2 regions of the Ohtaekwangia kribbensis genome follow, and region 1 is predicted to be linked to the other one. Evidence: riboswitches for the same ligand, from Rfam matches in the RefSeq annotation. Region 1 holds a riboswitch; the other holds the start of a gene.
What was found. A riboswitch is a leader RNA that binds a small molecule or an ion and turns the genes downstream of it on or off. The one in region 1 is predicted to bind cobalamin.

Region 2: another riboswitch for cobalamin. It lies ahead of ACFQ21_RS25630 (M57 family metalloprotease); the one in region 1 lies ahead of ACFQ21_RS13860 (TonB-dependent receptor plug domain-containing protein).

The regions. Positions count from the first base shown of each region.
Region 1 is NZ_JBHTKA010000004.1:156,949-162,451, reverse strand. Features, by position in the region: gene ACFQ21_RS13870 (zinc ribbon domain-containing protein YjdM) at 1-12, shown strand, start outside; gene ACFQ21_RS13865 (hypothetical protein) at 50-475, opposite strand; cobalamin riboswitch at 574-790, shown strand; gene ACFQ21_RS13860 (TonB-dependent receptor plug domain-containing protein) at 916-2,850, shown strand; gene cobU (bifunctional adenosylcobinamide kinase/adenosylcobinamide-phosphate guanylyltransferase) at 2,896-3,411, shown strand; gene cobT (nicotinate-nucleotide--dimethylbenzimidazole phosphoribosyltransferase) at 3,415-4,473, shown strand; gene ACFQ21_RS13845 (adenosylcobinamide-GDP ribazoletransferase) at 4,500-5,279, shown strand; gene cobC (alpha-ribazole phosphatase) at 5,264-5,503, shown strand, end outside.
Region 2 is NZ_JBHTKA010000013.1:105,464-110,966, reverse strand. Features, by position in the region: gene ACFQ21_RS25640 (DUF6694 family lipoprotein) at 1-534, shown strand, start outside; gene ACFQ21_RS25635 (hypothetical protein) at 585-1,373, shown strand; cobalamin riboswitch at 1,466-1,675, shown strand; gene ACFQ21_RS25630 (M57 family metalloprotease) at 1,887-2,972, shown strand; gene ACFQ21_RS25625 (sensor histidine kinase) at 3,653-4,771, shown strand; gene ACFQ21_RS25620 (LytR/AlgR family response regulator transcription factor) at 4,743-5,438, shown strand.

The DNA of each region.
Region 1 (5,503 bases):
AAGAAAGTATAGTTCAAGTGTATATATAGCCGGAGGGAGTATCAGTCCGTTACTGCCTCCGGATAATATATACTATACCGGCACGGATAGAGAACTCTCCTTTAAAATAGAAATCTCCTATCGCTTCAAATTTCAGCGATGCATTGATAGGGCTGGTCCAGCCACCTCCAATCGAAAAATCATTTTCACCAACCAGTCCGCGGGCACGTACAAACGCTTCTTCCACCGGGTACCAGCGTATACCGGATACAAGGCTTACACCATCTGAGGTCCATACCTCCATACCACCGGTTACCGTAAAGCTTCGTGTAAAAAAGTAATTTCCTTCGAGTCCGATCTGTGCCTTGTTAAAGATCGTGTTGTTATCGGTTTTCATCAGGTCGGCACTGAGTCCGATAATGATATCTTTGGGAAGCTGCGAAAAAGAGGACGTAGCAATAAACAGGAGCGGAACGGTCAGGAGCTTTCGAATCATAATAATCTACGCTGCAAATATAGCAGTTCGCTATTCACAATAAGAGTTCAATCGCCCAATGGTTTGCAAGTCCTGTTGAACCATACTAAAAATACAACTATACTTGCACCCGTATTGGTTTTTATCATGTGCAAAGCGTGATAGAATTAAAAGGGAATTCCGGTGTAAATCCGGAGCAGTTCCCGCTACTGTAATCCCGACTTCACGATTGAAGTCTGTGTTTTTGCAAAACGAAAGTCATTGTTCACACGGTTGAATGAGAAGGCAAGCAAAAACAGGGAAAGCCAGGAGACCTGCCAATGCATAACATACTATTCAATGCTTCGGGTAAAAAGCAGTGAATGTGACCTCGGACTATGATTGCTTTCGGCAGTCAGCATGCCTCTGATCTCATTCTGCATTTTTACTCTTTTTTCACGAAACCCTTTAAAACCTTTGTAATGAAAAAGGAGAGTAAACTATGGGCAGTTACGTTGATTGCCCTTTACATGGCGGCACCTGCGCACACAAACGCACAACAAGATTCCTCACGCGTATCCAGCCTGGATGAAGTCGTTATAACGGCTACAAAATTTCCCAAGAGTCAAAGTGAAACCGGTAAGGTATTAACGGTTATAGATGCTGAGCAATTAAGCCGCAGTGCCGGAAAAGATCTGGCGCAGGTACTTAACGAACAGGTTGGTATTGTTATAACGGGTGCCAACAGCAATCCCGGTAAAGATAAATCGGTATACCTGCGCGGAGCCAAGAGCGAGTATACATTGGTGTTATTGGACGGTATACCGTTGAATGATCCGAGCAGTATCGGTGGAGGTGCTTTTGATTTGCGTATGCTTCCGATTGATCAGATCGAACGCATCGAAATTCTGAAAGGTAGTCAGTCAACACTATATGGAAGCGATGCTATAGCCGGTGTCATCAACATCATTACCAAAAAGAAAGGCGATAAGCCTGTTGGTGTTTCCGGTGTGCTAAGTTATGGAACCTATAACACGAAGAAGGCAAATGTAGTTGTAGCGGGTACCACCGATGTTATCGACTATAATGTTGGCTATACTTATCTGAAGACTGATGGTATAAGTGAAGCTAAAGATACAACGAACAATGCCGGATTTGATAAAGATGGATTTGATCAGAATTCCGTTCAGGCAAATATAGGTTTCAAACCCACGGATAACATTTCAATCCGTCCGTTTGTGCGCTATAGTAAGTTTGATGGTAAATATGATGCCGGAGCGTTTCAGGATGAAAAAAACTCAGGCTATAAATCAGAATTTTTCAATGCCGGTCTTAATAGTCAGATAGGTTTTTCAAAAGGAGCTCTGAACATTCAGTATGGATATAACAAGATTGGTCGCGATTATACACAGCCCGATTTTTTTGAGCCTGCTATAATTGCTACAACTTCGTATACCGGTACGTTCCATAATGCAGAAGCTTTTGTGAACTACGATCTGGCAGAACATTTTCAGTTGCTGGGCGGAGTAAATTACCAGAATCAGAAAATGAACCTGGAAGGATCAGACGCGCTGAAAAAATCGTCACTCAATATGTTGAGTCCTTATGCATCATTCTTTGTAAAAAATATTCAGGGGTTTTCAGCAGAGCTCGGTGGACGCTTTGTACATCACTCGCAGTTTGGTGATACATTCATTTATAGTATCAATCCTTCGTATCTGATAAATCATCAGGTAAAACTGTTTGCTAACTACTCCACGGGTTTCAAAACTCCGGTAATCGATCAATTATATAATAAAAGTTACGGTAATGAAAACCTGAATCCGGAGAAAAGTAAAAACCTGGAAGCTGGTGTTGACTTTGCCGTACTGGATAATAAGCTGAACCTGCGTGCCACAGCCTTCTCAAGAAAAATTGAAGATGCTATCATCTATACTTACCCTGCCGGCTATGTTAACATGGATAAGCAGAACGATAAAGGCGTAGAGGTAGAAGCCGAATTTGCTGTTAACGACAAGATAAGAGTAAAAGCATTCTATGCGTATGTTGATGGAGAGCTTACTACTAAAGTTACTGACACGCGTGATACAACCTATAACAACCTCATCCGAAGACCGAAGCATTCGGTAGGTATAAATATAGGCTATGCTGTAACGGATAACCTGTTTGTAAGTGCGAATCTGAAAACCTTCAGTAAGCGCAATGATCTTTTCTTCAACCCGGTAACGTTTAACAACGACCTGGTACCCATGGATAGCTATAAACTGCTGGATGTATATGCCGAGTATAAATTGCTGGATGGCAAGTTAAAGGTGTTTGCAGACGCACGCAACCTGCTGGATGAAGACTACTACGAAACTTATGGGTATACCACCATGAGCTTCAATATTAATGCAGGTGTGTCCTTTGGTTTTTAGTACCTGCTGAATAGCTTAGCGTGCTGTAACTATTATTATGGAAGTATGATCGTTCTTGTTACCGGGGGAGCCCGCAGTGGAAAGAGCAGATATGCCCAGCAGCGCGCTAAGCATTTAACCGATAGTCCGGTGTATGTTGCAACGGCTCGGGTATGGGACGATGACTTTAAGCAACGCATTGCCCGCCACCAACAGGAACGCGGACCGGAATGGCGTAACTTCGAAACGGAGAAGTATATAAGCACGCTGTCTCTCACCGGTAAAGTTGTAGTGATCGATTGTGTAACACTGTGGCTTACCAATTTCTTTGTCGATCATCAACAGAATATAGAGACCGCGTTACACGAATTTCAGCAAGAGATCGATACGCTTGGAACACAACAAGCCACGTTTATAATTATTACCAACGAAATAGGCATGGGGCTTCATGCTGATACGGAAGTAGGACGCAAGTTTGTTGATTTGCAGGGATGGGCTAATCAATATATAGCATCCAAGGCGGAAGAAGTAATTTTTATGGTATCAGGTATACCGTTACAAGTAAAACCGGCAAAAGTTTAACGTATGAAGAAGTTCAAAATTAATCCGATAGGTACAGCATTGCAGAAAGAGCTGCAGCATAAAATAGATCAGAAGACAAAACCGTTGGGTGCGCTCGGCAGACTGGAAGAGCTTGCATTGCAGATCGGTTCTATTCAACAAACGCTCACCCCGGCATTGTCCAATCCGCATATACTTGTTTTCGCGGGCGATCATGGTATAGCAACAGAAGGCGTAAGCGCTTATCCGCAGGAAGTAACGTGGCAGATGGTGATGAACTTTATACAAGGCGGTGCTGCTATAAATGTTTTCTGCCGACAGCATAACATCACGTTGCACGTAGTGGATGCCGGTGTGAACTATGATTTTCCGGATAATCTCGAAGGACTGATTCATAACAAAGTAGCGAAGGGAACTGCTAATTTTGCTAAAGGTCCTGCCATGACAATTGCACAGGCACAGCAGTGTATAGATTCTGCCGCACGTATTGTAGAAGCTATGCATACCAAAGGTTGTAATGTAATTGGCTTTGGCGAGATGGGGATAGCCAATACAACAGCCGCCAGTGCGTTGATGAGTTTGTTTTGCGATATACCCGTAGCGCAATGTGTAGGGCGTGGCACCGGACTAAGCGATACTGCTCTGCAACATAAGGTCCATGTAATAACCGAAGCGCTTAAACGACACAACAAGTACGACACACCTCTTGCACAGCTTGCAGGCTTTGGTGGTTTTGAAATTGCGCAGATAACCGGTGCCATGTTGCAGGCGGCTGAACTGGGAATGGTTGTACTGGTAGATGGTTTTATTGCTACATCAGCATACCTGGTGGCGCAGGCAATTGAACCGGCTGTAAAAGATTATTGTATATTTTGTCATCAGTCGCAGGAGCGGGGGCACACGCTGATGTTGCAGGCGCTGGATGTAAAACCATTTCTCGATCTGAACATGCGCCTGGGCGAAGGCACGGGGGCAGCGGTGGCCTACCCGTTGTTACAATCAGCGGTAGCGTTCCTTAACCAGATGGCCAGCTTTGAGTCTGCGCAGGTGAGTGAAGGAACGCAGCAGGGTGTCAAGGCCTGATATATCCGTATATATAATAGACGTAATTGAAACGCGAACTGCATTTACTCTTTACTGCCATAATGTTCTACACGCGCATACCCGTGCCGCGGTGGGTAGATCATGACGCTAATAATCTGAATGCTGCCACGCGTTATTTCCCGTTGGTAGGGTATATTGTAGCGATTGTGTCGTGGCTGACATATATAGTGTGCAGGCATCTTTTCTCTGTAGAAATCAGCGTGATTATGTCTGTACTCGCAGGTGTGTTGTTAACGGGAGCCTTTCACGAAGATGGATTGGCAGACGTGTGTGATGGTTTCGGAGGCGGCTGGACAAAAGAAAAGATATTGTCCATTATGAAAGATAGCCGCGTGGGGACCTACGGTGTTATCGGACTGATATTTATTCTCTCGCTGAAATTCTTTTCATTGGTGCAGCTGGGTTCCTCTATCTATAGCTTGTATTTCGGTCTGGTATTGCTTGTGGCGCATTCGCTTAGCCGGGTAGCTGCTGTGTTTATCATCTATACCTCTATATATGCGCGAGAAGACGCCGACAGTAAAGCCAAGCCGGTAGCACAACAACTGAGCATCGGGAATTTATTACTGGCAAGTATTTGGGCTATACTTCCAATAGCTGCACTGGTATATTTAAATGCTATTTTTTTACTGATCGTTGTGCCGGTAATGTGCATCACGCTATACCTGCGCTGGTACTTCCGTAAATGGATTGGTGGCTATACGGGCGATTGTCTTGGTGCCACACAACAGCTCAACGAAGTTATAATATATCTGAGTCTGCTGGCGATATGGAGATTCATGTAATCCGCCATACCGCTCCGGATATTGCCAAAGGTGTTTGCTACGGCTATACCGATATACCACTGCTGTCATCATTCGAGGAGGAGACACAAGCTATATTTCACTCTATTCCCAACAGCATTGAAGTAATCTATACTAGTCCGTTAAGCCGTTGTAAAAGACTGGCATATAAACTTTCGGAAACGAAAAATGTATCTGTGCTGGAGGATGTACGTCTCAAAGAATTG
Region 2 (5,503 bases), on a different contig from region 1:
GACAGTCTGAAGGGTAAGTCTGTAAACATTGAAAAGCGACTTGATCTGTTTAAAGTGAGCTCTGTCAAAATTAATCGCGTTGACTTTTTTGACCGGATGGTTCCGGAACTGGAAGTAGAGTATAAATATATAGGAGCATCGCCCTTGCAAGGACCGATGACGTTTCAGTTTGAACTTTTGCAACGCCTAACGGGAGAAGTAATCAAGTCCCAAATCATTACCATCGGAGATGAGACGAGTTTGATAGGCGCACAGGAGTCGTTTGATGAACATCTTATATTGAGTGAAACCCAGGAAACGAATCCGAGGTTGTGGAACGCTTCCAGATATCCTATGGAGAACCCCAACCTTTCTGATTTTAATCTGGAATTGAAAGTTACCGTTGTGAGCCTGGTTCTTAATGGATATAAAGTTGAGAGACCAAAACTGACGGCAGAAGAAATTGAGTCATTGATTGACGTGAAGGAAGAAAGAGTAAAAGAATTGAAAACTGTAAGGGGAACCTTAGACGAATTGGAATTGACAACCGATTAATCTTTTAATGGTTTCATTGAGTGTAAGTAGGAAATTATAAGGAGTTAACGATGCCAGTATTTGCCGCACTTTTACTATTTCTGATTATAGATCCATGCAATTTTATATATCCTGAAACTGCTTTCCTGAATACACAGAACATAGGAATCAACATCATCGAAATCTCCGATGAAAATATTGACGATACGAAGGTAGTTGAAATCGGTTACTATGAGATTTACGAGCGGTTTCCAAAATTCCGAATAGATTCTGTTAATGAACGTGATTTCCTGAAGATACCTTCACGCGATGCATTCTATAAAGCGAATATTGAAAGGAGGGGAGGTAATCTCGTTATCCGAACGTCAAGGGAGAAGCTTGAGTTTAAGGAGTATAAGAATTACGGAGGTGAAACGGGCTGGAGCGGGAGTGAGTATCTCGGGTATAATTCACGAATGAAAATATTCGCGATTCGAAATAATTCAACGGCAGAAGGCTTGGGTTTTGGCGAGATGATGTTGATTGATAGCGTCACGAATGATCAGTATAAATTGATATCCCTGGGTGACTACAGTGTTTCACTGCCGGAGCCTTCAGTGAATTACAAGTACATGGTGTATTATCAGAATCCGGAGTATGAATCGGGGACATTGAGCATTGCCGTTTTAAAAATAGGACAGAGACACTCGGGACATTTTCTGAAAGAGTATTCAAGTTGTTTTATAGAGGGCGAATTATCCATTGAAGAAATCAGGTGGAAGGATGATACGACATTCTATTTGAAAATGTATAAATCCGGTTGGGATGCCGATGGGAGTGAGCTTAGAATGTATACATACTTCGTTGCAGATTTGAAATGAAAGAAGATCAAAGGAAATGTATTTTAATTGTAGTAACTCGTAAATAAATATTCAACAAGTACGCATTTGAGGAAAGTATTTATGTGCGGAATATTACATTTGTTTCAATTGGTTTTGCAAGTACCTATAATCGGTTCGCGCAATGAAAAGGGAATCCGGTGAAATTCCGGAGCAGTACCCGCTACTGAAAGTGTTATTGAAATTCGTTACCCCTTGAATCTTAGTCACTGTCGCCTTCGCGGCACGGGAAGACTGGTAACGAGACACGAAGCCAGGAGACCTGCCAAACAAAACAGGTATAACTTCTCTCGGGATAAGGGAAATATAGTCCTGTTGCATTCATCTATTTTTAGATTTAAAAACGACTGAAAGATTTCGGCTCGTGGTTCGTTGCTGCTTATCACTCTGACCTATAGCGCGCATGAACACGGACCAGTACAAAACTTTCAGCAGGGGATCGTACTATTAGCTTACGCTTATATTATACAGTTACTAAACCCAAAAACAAAAGTTATGAAAACGCAAATGCCCGTTCTTTCTCTACGAAAATCCCTTATGTCTCTTTTGTTGATTTTAACAATCGCTATCTCCTGTCAGGATGAAGATCAGGGAGTGAAAAATAATACGGATGCAAACGCTATTCCCGAAACAATTGAATTGGAAGATTACTATCTGGTGGAAGGTGATATCTTAATTCCGAAATCATTCGCAGGAGAAAATGGACGAACAGAACAAGCGAGCACGTACAATTTGGTTAGCTATAGTTCGCAGCCTACTATACGCGTTCATATTCTGAATACGAGTTCTAATTTTTTGCCGGCAGCCTGGTATACTGAGATTGTCAACGCAACCAATGATTGGACTAACATCACCAATTGTCGCATTAGTTTTTCGTATGTTACAAGTTCCAATAATGCTGATATCATCATTCAAAACGATGGTGGTATGTTGCCACCGAATGTAATTGCTGGTGCCACTCCGCCACAGGGCGGAAATGCCGGTGCTATAATTAATGTTAATCCGGATTTCAACAATGGTTCGATAAGCGCTGGCCAGATGCGATATAATTTAGTTCATGAACTTGGACATTGTATTGGTTTCAGACATACTAACTGGTCTCAAAGAGGTGAACAGGCCGACCCTGATGGCGCCAACACAGTGCCGGGAACTCCTACATCAGATCCTAATTCTGTCATGAACGGAGGCACCGCTAATTTCAGTTGGAATGGTTTTTCATCCAATGATATTTTAGCGGCTCAAACGCTTTATCCTCAGAATAACTTAATTTCAAATGGACTGATCAGCCCCAATGGAGGTGAAAGTTTTCATGGACGAACACAAGGTGGCGGCTCTGCTATATTTCAAATGCAGATAGTGCTTAATACAGCTGTATTTAATCCTACCCAGGTTGCTGTTGATTTATTTCAGAACGACAGGACTTATTACTATGGGGTACATAACGTTGTTAACGGCACGGTGTCGTTTGTTTCTGCATTCCCGGGGGCAGGCCTTAATGTATATAAAATAAAAGTCACCGATGTTAATAATCCGAATAGCTACGATATAAGTGATAATAACTTCCAGATAACAGGGCATTAGTAGTCATCGGTCATTTTTCTCGGAAGATTAATCTCCCTTTTAAGCCAGCGATATATCGCTGGCTTTTTATATAGGGGCATCCAGCATCGTAATAGAAATTGTTAGTTTTTTCATCAACAATACAATGCACTCGAATGGCGTGGTATATACTATATCAAAATTGTGTGGTCGGTAATTATTCCCGTTTTGTTGGTTTTTTATGTGACTGTAGGTCGGTAAAAATTTTCATGGTTCGCCAACAATTAAGGTATATATACCTATATCGGTTCTTTGACCTGGTGCGGTGGGGTATAGCTGCAGAAACACTGAATAAATTTTTTGTCTACGATAGTACAGTTACGACAGACATAGTAGGAGGACATTCGTTGATGGTAAGAGCGATTACTTCCCGATTCCACAACGCCAGATTGACTTGAGTACTTCTGGTGGTGTCTCAGCATTGACACAGAACCCGGGATATTAGCCGGTATATATAGTTTAACATAGTAAAGTGCAAAACCTCCTTTGTGTCTACGCGAAGGGAGGTCTTGCTTTCTTTGTTTTTTTACAAAATTCTTTGAAGTCAGATTTGCCATGCTGATAGATACAATTGCGGCGTTGGTCTACTCCGATTCGTAACTCACGCGGTTCTACGGATATTAAATGCTGAAAGAATGAAGAGGGTAAACCGGAGTACGTGCATGAAATCAACAGTAGGACTATATCGTCATCTCTTTCATGCGCTGATCGTAGTCTTGTTTGTATTTCCGTGGCCACTGATCGGATCAGGCAATCCCGAATGGTCTGCCGAATTTGCATCAGTATACTGGGTGATGATGATGGCTACTACTATACCTTTTTACTTTATCAATTGTTATGGTCTGGTGCCACTATACCTCGCTGAGCGTAAATACAAACTATATATTCTGCTTATAGCAAGCTGTTTATTGGCTAACATCGTGCTCCGTACATGGGGGCATGCGATGGTTGTCGGGTTAGTCGGGGTGTTGCCTCCGTTCGATCTTAATCGTATTCCTATGAATATGTTTCCGATGCTGTTGCTCCTCGGGCTGGGCACAAGCTTTGAGCTGATCCTCCATGCCGAAAGACGAAGACAACGCGAAGAGCAACTGGAGCATGAAAAGATGTTTGCCGAATTATCATTCCTCAAAAATCAGATCAATCCACACTTCCTGTTCAATGCACTGAATAATATTTTTTCGCTGGCACAGAAAAAATCAGAAAAGACAGCCGAGTCCGTACTGCTCTTGTCGCATCTGATCCGCTATATATTGTATGAGACGGGCCATGGAAAAATATCATTGCTCAAAGAGATCCGTCATGCCGAGAATTATATCGAGATGCAGAAACTGCGCATTTCAAATAGCCGGAATATATCGGTTTTCTTTACTTATGACGGTAACATCATGTTCGCTAAAATTGAACCGCTGCTTTTGATCCCCTTTATTGAAAATGCTTTTAAGCATGGACTTTCCTATAGCCAGCCTTGCAGCATCGTTATTGACCTGCATGTTAATGATGAACAATTACTCTTCAAAGCCGTCAATACAAAACGCATGACGAAGGAAAATATCAGCGCTGACACGAACTGCTTTGGCATTGGTATCGCGAATACGAAAAGAAGACTTGAGTTGGCCTATAAGGGACGGTATACGTTGGAAATCAATGATGCCCCTGACCTGTTTACCGTTCAGCTTAGTATTTACCTGCTTGAAGAAGATGATTGGGTAAGACCGGTGAAATATAGGGAGGCATCTGATAAAATCGAGAATGAAAATAAATTGTATAGTAATAGATGATGAGCCGCTCGCACTGGAGCTGCTTGAATCGTATATTAAACGCATACCTTACCTGAGTCTTAAAGGACTATATCATGATCCGTGCAATGCGCTCGAGGTGATTCGTTCCGGGAAAGTGGACCTCGTGTTTATAGATATTCACATGCCGGATATATCGGGAATAGAATTTTTGAAGAGTCTTGAAGTATTGCCTCGCTTTGTTTTCGTTACTGCACACGACAAGTTTGCTATACTGGGTTTCGAAATGAACGCAATAGACTACCTGCTTAAACCGGTATCGTTCAGCAGGTTTTTAAAAGCATCCGATCGCGTACTGACTGCACTCCGGCAAAAGACAAGTTTTGCCGAGAATTATATATTTGTTAAGACAGACCGAAGTTCCGTAAAAATTTCATTCGACTCCATTTATTTTATAGAAGGTTATAAGGATTATGTGAAAATCTATACCAACAACGGTAATCCTGTTCTGACGCAATCAACACTCAAAGCCATTGAAGAATTGTTGCCCGAAAGTTTTCTGCGTGTACACCGGTCCTATATAATATCCGTGGATAAAATTGTCTCTTTCCGAAATTCAAAAGTATACATCCGCGACCGTTATATACCGGTTGGTGAATCTTATAGCGAGCAATTCCAGCAATTGGTGATCGAAGGGAGATTATATTAGTTACCTGCATATCTTTCATCGGTTAATAAAGCCTGTGAGTCTGCCTGATTTCAGGATCGGTCTGT